Linked DNA regions of Thermoclostridium stercorarium subsp. stercorarium DSM 8532. The main gene of each other region encodes a partner of the protein of the gene in region 2 in a complex. Links are inferred from orthologs where the notes say so. Each region holds a gene or a part of one and is shown on either strand. Other genes may lie near its edges. The genes, in order: secY and secA.

Region 1 (3,630 bases), 2.1 Mb from region 2 along the record:
TTTATCCCTGCCTGCCTTGGAGTACGCAACCCTGCCAATCACAGGATTTGACCAGTCCATTCAAATCATCCTTTTTAGGGCTTAACTACTATATTTTAAAGTAATTTCAATGGTTTTTCAAGCTATTAATAAAATTTTCATTCTGTCAGTATTTCGGGCTCGTTTTCGGTCACAACAATGGTGTTTTCATAATGGGCAGACAGCTTTCCGTCTTTCGTAACCACCGTCCACTTATTGCTCAGTATATCCACTTCCCAGCGTCCTTCGTTAACCATGGGTTCGATTGCCAAAGTCATGCCTTTACGCAACCGCGGGCCGCGTTCCAGTGTGACAAAATTCGGTATCTGTGGTTCCTCATGCATCTCTCTTCCGATGCCATGCCCAACAAAATCACGGACTACCGAATAGCCGTTCTGTTCAACGTACTGCTGAATCGCCCGCGATATGTCCCGGATTCTCATGCCTTCCCTGGCCATTTCAATGCCCTTGTAAAAACTTTCCCTTGTAACTGCAATCAGCCTTTTTGCTTCCGGAGATACTTTTCCCACTTCGTAAGTCCTTGCCGCATCTCCATGGTAACCTTCATATATCGCACCTATGTCGATGCTGACAATGTCTCCTTCTTTCAGAGGTATATCATTTGGTATACCATGAATGACTTCGTGGTTTACCGAGGCACAGATACTGGCCGGGAAGTCAATCCCTCCGTACGGATTTGGTACACCTTTAAAAGAAGGAATACCACCCAATTTCCGGATGACTTCCTCCGCAGCTCTGTCAAGTTCCCTGGTTGTTATCCCCGGCGCTATCAGTTCCTCTATCCTGCGATGTGCCATCGCCACTATATATCCGGCCTTTCGCATCAGGTCTATTTCCCGCTGCGATTTTATTGTTATCATCACTATCGCCTACTTTTTCAACAACGCTTCCATTATTTCGCTGGTGGTTTCCAGAATGGCTTTCGTACCATCAAACTGAAGAAGCAAACCTTTTTCCTTATAATAACCTATCAGCGGTTCAGTTTTTTCATGATAGGTTTTCAGTCTTTCGATGACGGTTTCTTCCTTATCGTCGTCGCGAATTATCAGTTCATCGCCGCATGAATCGCACTTGCCTTCAACCCTGGGAGGATTCGTGACAACATGATAAGCCATGCCACATCTTCTGCATACCCTTCTGCCTGCCATTCTCTTCACGATAACTTCATCGGGGACTTCAAGGTTGATTACAGCGTCCAGTTTCAGTCCCATACCTTTTAAAACTTCGTCAAGCTGCTCAGCCTGTGGTATTGTACGAGGAAAACCGTCAAGCAAAAACCCGTTGCTGCAGTCAGGCTTCTGTATCCTGTCCTTCACAATGCTGACCGTCAGATCGTCGGGTACCAGAAGCCCCTGATCTATATACTCCTTTGCTTTCTTTCCCAGTTCGGTTCCCTCTTTAATATTGGCCCTGAAAATGTCTCCCGTTGAAATATGGGGAATATTAAGCCTTTGCGACAGATTAACAGCCTGTGTACCTTTCCCCGCACCGGGAGCTCCTAACAAAATCAGTCTCATTGCCAAACACCTTCTACGAATTCAGGTTTTGGCAGGAGCAAGGACAAAGCCCCCTCCTGCCGATTATTCTTTAATCCAGGAATCCTTTGTAATGTCTCAGCATAAGCTGCGATTCTATCTGTCTTACCGTCTCTATGGCCACACTGACCAAAATCAGCAGCGATGTCCCGCCCAGCCATACGTTGGATATCTTAGTAAATGCCTGAAGCAAGCTTGGCAACACTGTAACCAGCGCGAGGAAAAACGCCCCGAACCATGTTACGCGGTTAAGTACTTTTGTAATATAGTCGGCTGTAGGTTTCCCCGGCCTTATACCTGGTACAAATCCTCCGTTTTTCTTGATGTTATTTGCAAGCTCTATCGGGTTAAACGCAATCATTGTATAGAAGAATGTAAAGAACATAACCAGCAGAGCATATGCTATAGTGAACCACCATTTGTCGTTGATATTTTTAAGGTAAGTCAATACCGGCCCTGTTTCCTTCGAACCCCATATCAGGTTTATTATCGTGGGCGGGAATGTCATTATCGACATTGCAAAGATTATCGGCATTACTCCGGCGGAGTTTACCTTGATGGGTATATGCGTACTCTGCCCGCCGTACATTTTGCGTCCTACCACTCGCTTTGCATACTGAACGGGGATTCTTCTTTCGGCCTCCTGCACATAAACAACAAGTGCGATCATTGCAATCATGACAAGGATTATAACAACCAGCACAATGTATCCCACAACCCCCGGGCCGAGAATTTCAGCCCTGAGGTATTCATACAGTATGGCTGCAAGAGAAGGACCTCTGCTCAATATTCCGGTGAAAATCAGCAGTGAAATTCCGTTCCCTATACCGTATTCGGTAATCTGTTCTCCCAGCCACATCAGAAACGCCGTACCTGCGGTAAAGGTCAGCGTTATTGTCAGATAGGACCAGAAATTCCTTCTTACGACCGCATCTCTGATACCTGCATACATGGCCGATGCCTGTATAAATCCAAGTATCACAGTACTGTAACGTGTCCACTGGGCCAGGATCTTTCTTCCATGCTCTCCTTCCTTTGAGAGCTGTTCAAGTTTTGGAATGGCAATGGTCAGTAACTGAATTATAATAGAGGCAGTAATATATGGTGAAATAGACATGGAGAATATACTGGCATTACTGAAAGCGCCACCCGATATTATATTAATAAAACCAAACAAAGAGCTTCCAGTCTGAGCCAACTGCGATAATGCTGCCGCACTTAAGCCTGGTACCGGAATGTGAGTACCAAGCCGGAAAATCAACAGCATCAGTACTGTCATCAGCATCCTCTTGCGAAGTTCAGGGACTTTCCAGGCATTCCTGATGGATGCCACCATGTTATTCGCCATATTATACCACCTCTACCTTTCCTCCTGCAGCTTCAATCTTCTGCTGAGCAGATTTTGTAAATCTTGCGGCCTGTACCGTCAGTTTCCTGGTTATTTCTCCGGATCCCAACACTACAATACCGTCGTTTTTTTCCTTGATTACTTTTTCTTTCAGCAACAGCTCTGCATTAACCACAGTTCCGTCTTCAAATCTTTCCAGGTCGGAGAGCTTAACCTCGGTGTATTTTTTCCCAAATATGTTATTGAATCCTCTCTTGGGAATCCTTCTGTAAAGAGGCATCTGTCCTCCTTCAAAACCGAGCCTTACGCCACCGCCTGAACGGGCGTTTTGTCCCTTATGACCTCTTCCGGAAGTTTTACCTCTTCCTGAGCCTATGCCTCTTCCTACCCTTTTCCCCCGTTTTTTGGGTACAGCAGGTCTTAAATCAGCCAATGTCATAGGTTTTCACCTCCCTATATTTCTTCCACTTCAACCAGGTGTTCCACTTTCTTTATCATTCCGCGTATTGCCGGATTGTCCTTTTTTATTACGGAGCTTCCTACTTTATGAAGGCCAAGAGCTTCAACGGTAGCCTTCTGATCTTTCTTAGATTCGATGGTACTCTTAACAAGCGTTATTTTCAAATCACCCATGGAAAAGCCTCCTATCCCAAGATTTCCTCAACCGTTTTTCCTCTTAACCTTGCATACTCCTCTGCGGTACGCAAC
Region 2 (3,331 bases):
GCCTTTTCCGTTTGTACCTGCAACGTGTATGAATTTAAGATGCTCCTGCGGATTGCCCAGCCTTTCTGTAAGAGCTTTAATTCTTTTAAGACCGGACCTGCTTCCAAGCCCCTCAAGGCTTTCTATATATTCGATTGCATTTTCGTAATTCATAACGCCCTTTCTATTATTTGACACCACCAGTTTTATAAATTTTATATTTATGAATTAGCGCCGCAGCACTTTTTGTATTTCTTACCGCTTCCGCACGGGCAAGGATCATTTCTGCCCACCTTATCCGCTGCTCTCTTTTTCGGTGTTTTGACCGGTTCTTCACCATGTCTGGCTTCAATCGGCTGTGCCACCTGGGTTCTTTGCACCACTATGTTTTCCTTTTTAATATGCATTAACTCCTTAATGGAATCTTCCTGAATACTCCGGATCATTTCCTCAAACATCTCCGAGCCTTCCATTCTGTATTCGACAATCGGATCCTTCTGTCCGTAAGCCCTTAACCCGATACCGTATTTCAGCTGCTCCATTGCATCTATATGGTCCATCCACTTTTCATCGACATTTTTAAGAAGTATTCTTCTTTCAAGCAGTCTCATTATTTCACTGCCAAAAGCCTCTTCCTGCTCGTTATATCTTTGAACGGCCTTCTCATACAGAATGTTTCTGAACTTTTCCACCGTCAGGCTCTCAGGATCAAATTCCTTCTGATCAAATGAGCCCTTAGGAAGCAGTATGTCTTCGACATAAGCTTTAATTCCGTTCCAGTCCCAGTTTTCAGGATACGGATTTTCGCTGCAGTAAAGATTAACACATCGATCTATAATTCCTTCTATCATCTTAAGGAAGTTTTCTTTCAGGTTTTCTCCCTGAAGCACTCTTAAGCGTTCCCTGTATATTACCTCGCGCTGCTGATTTAAAACGTCATCATACTGCAATACGTTTTTTCTGCGGTTGAAGTTGATGCCCTCAATTTTTTTCTGGGCATTTTCAATTGCATTGGAAAGCATTTTGTGTTCTATCGGCTGATCATCCTCAAGCCCCAGCATTTCCACCATTCCGGTGATCCGGTCCGAGCCGAAAAGCCTCATCAGATCATCTTCGAGGGAAATATAAAAACGGGACTCGCCCGGATCTCCCTGACGGCCCGCACGGCCACGGAGCTGGTTGTCGATACGCCTTGACTCATGCCTTTCGGTTCCTATAATTTTAAGCCCGCCTGCGGCTATCACTTTTTCCTTTTCCTCATCGGTTTGCTTCTTGAATTTGCCATAAAGTTCCTTAAAGACCTCTCTGGCTTTCAGGATTTGCTCATCGTCGGTATCATTGAAACTGGTGGCCATATTGATCAAATGCTCATCAAAACCCATTTTACGCATTTCCTGCTTCGCAAGGAATTCAGGATTACCCCCAAGCATGATGTCGGTACCGCGGCCGGCCATATTCGTAGCTATTGTAACCGCCCCGAGCTTTCCGGCCTGAGCTATGATTTCAGCTTCTTTTTCATGGTATTTTGCATTCAGCACATTATGGGGTATCCCGCGTCTCTTTAAAAGCTGGCTGAGATATTCAGAAGTTTCTATTGAAATTGTGCCCACCAGCACAGGCTGACCCTTTTTGTGGCTCTCTTCAATATCTCTGATTACAGCCCTAAATTTTGCCTCTTTGGTTTTATATACCACATCGGGATGATCAATTCTTATTACTGGAAGATTTGTAGGAATCGCCACAACATCAAGATTGTATATGTCTCTGAATTCCTGTTCTTCGGTCAGCGCCGTGCCCGTCATTCCCGAAAGTTTTTTGTAAAGCCTAAAGTAATTCTGGAACGTTATTGTCGCCAGGGTTTTGCTTTCCTTTTCAACAGTTACCCCTTCTTTTGCCTCAATAGCCTGATGCAGGCCGTCACTGTACCTGCGGCCGTACATTAATCTTCCCGTAAACTCATCAACTATTATAACTTCGCCGTCCTTGACTACATAGTCCACATCCCGTTTCATTAACCCGTGGGCCTTCAGAGCCTGATTGATATGGTGGGAGATAGCCATATTTTCTATATCGGAAAGATTATCTATATGGAAAAATTCCTCGGCCTTCGCCACTCCTCTGGCTGTGAGTGTGGCGGTATGAGCCTTTTCGTCAACAATATAGTCGGCGTCGATATCATCATCCAGCGTTTTGTCGTCGGTTTCGGTGAAGACCTTTTTCTTAAGCCTTCTGACAAAAGTATCGGCTTTATAGTACAAATCGGTGGATTTGTCACCAATACCTGATATTATAAGAGGAGTACGGGCCTCATCTATCAGTATTGAATCCACCTCGTCAACAATCGCGAAATTATGCCCCCTCTGAACCATGTCTTCCAGGTATACCACCATGTTATCCCTCAGGTAGTCAAACCCGAATTCGTTATTGGTTCCGTAGGTTATGTCACAGGCATAGGCTTTTCTTCTTTCGTTGCTGTCCAGTCCGTGAACTATTACACCGACGCTCATGCCAAGGAACTGGTATACTTTACCCATCCACTCGGCATCACGCTTCGCAAGGTAGTCATTCACTGTAACGACGTGGACTCCTTTTCCTTCCAGTGCATTAAGGTATACCGGCAATGTAGCCACCAGAGTTTTTCCTTCGCCTGTTTTCATTTCGGCAATGCGTCCCTGATGAAGTACCACACCGCCTATAAGCTGAACACGGTAATGCCTGAGCCCGAGCACCCGCTTTGATGCTTCCCGAACAACAGCAAAGGCTTCCGGAAGGATATCATCAAGCGTTTCACCATCCTGAAGCCTTTTTTTGAAGTAAGGAGTTTTTGCTCTAAGCTCTGCATCGGACAGTTTTTGCATCTCACTTTCCAGTGCCTCTATTCTGTCAATAATCGGTTCGATTTTCCGTATTTCCCTTTCACTGTATGTTCCGAATATTTTTTCCAGTAATTTCAATCCTTTTTGCCGCTCCTTTCAATTTCCTTAAGGCGTTCCAGTATAAGGCGGTATCCGTCCGCCCCATAATTTAAAGCACGGCTTACCCTGCTGATCGTTGCTTCACTCGCTCCTGTTTTTTCATGTATTTCCCTGTATGTTTTCCCGGCGTCCAGCATTTTTGCCACCTCAAGCCGCTGAGCAAAGGCCTTGATTTCGGACACCGTTCCTATATCCTCAAAAAAACTGTAGCACTCTTCCTTGTTCCTGAGCAGCAGTATTGCCTCAAATAGCTTGTCAACAAGTTCACTTCGCAATTTACTGTTCAAAAAAATCACTCCATCGGAAACACAAAAATTTAAGACAAAACATTTCAACAGGGCCGCGCTATTAATCATTAAAATTCCCTTATATTGATA

Evidence for each region.
Region 1: the proteins of secA (region 2) and secY are in contact, whole or in part, in a crystal structure (PDB 3DIN), measured with the Thermotoga maritima proteins. The link is inferred for Thermoclostridium stercorarium subsp. stercorarium DSM 8532 from one-to-one orthologs. Residues at the interface, in WP_004082002.1 of Thermotoga maritima: Glu261, Ala262, Arg263, Lys300, Ala301, Arg302, Thr303, Ile304, Ile305, Leu323, Tyr324, Asp325, Pro326, Val329, Ser330, Tyr333, Ile336, Lys340, Phe345, Val349, Glu363, Phe364, Tyr374, Ser375, Gly376, Gly377, Glu393, Ile395, Thr482, Ser483; in WP_004081795.1 of Thermotoga maritima: Glu108, Gly109, Glu110, Glu111, Ala236, Glu237, Arg238, Arg239, Ile240, Thr241, Ile242, Gln243, Tyr244, Ala245, Arg246, Arg247, Val248, Thr249, Gly250, Arg251, Arg252, Val253, Tyr254, Gly256, Ala257, Ser258, Thr259, Tyr260, Leu261, Pro262.

Annotation. Positions count from the first base shown.
Region 1 is NC_020134.1:2,811,021-2,814,650, forward strand. Bases 775-3,630 are described here. They hold secY (preprotein translocase subunit SecY), read right to left. Parts: upstream 2,923-3,630; coding sequence 1,627-2,922; downstream 775-1,626. Other genes in these bases: map (type I methionyl aminopeptidase), read right to left, coding at 775-899; CST_RS12270 (adenylate kinase), read right to left, coding at 909-1,556; rplO (50S ribosomal protein L15), read right to left, coding at 2,924-3,361; rpmD (50S ribosomal protein L30), read right to left, coding at 3,376-3,555; rpsE (30S ribosomal protein S5), read right to left, coding at 3,567-3,630. Also shown: CST_RS12260 (KOW domain-containing RNA-binding protein), read right to left, coding at 1-60; more of map, read right to left, coding at 138-774. UniProt on the Escherichia coli protein: The central subunit of the protein translocation channel SecYEG. Consists of two halves formed by TMs 1-5 and 6-10.
Region 2 is NC_020134.1:706,653-709,983, reverse strand. It holds secA (preprotein translocase subunit SecA), read right to left. Parts: upstream 2,934-3,331; coding sequence 201-2,933; downstream 1-200. Other genes in the region: CST_RS03130 (YerC/YecD family TrpR-related protein), read right to left, coding at 2,930-3,310; CST_RS03140 (bifunctional folylpolyglutamate synthase/dihydrofolate synthase), read right to left, coding at 1-153. UniProt on the Escherichia coli protein: Required for protein export, interacts with the SecYEG preprotein conducting channel.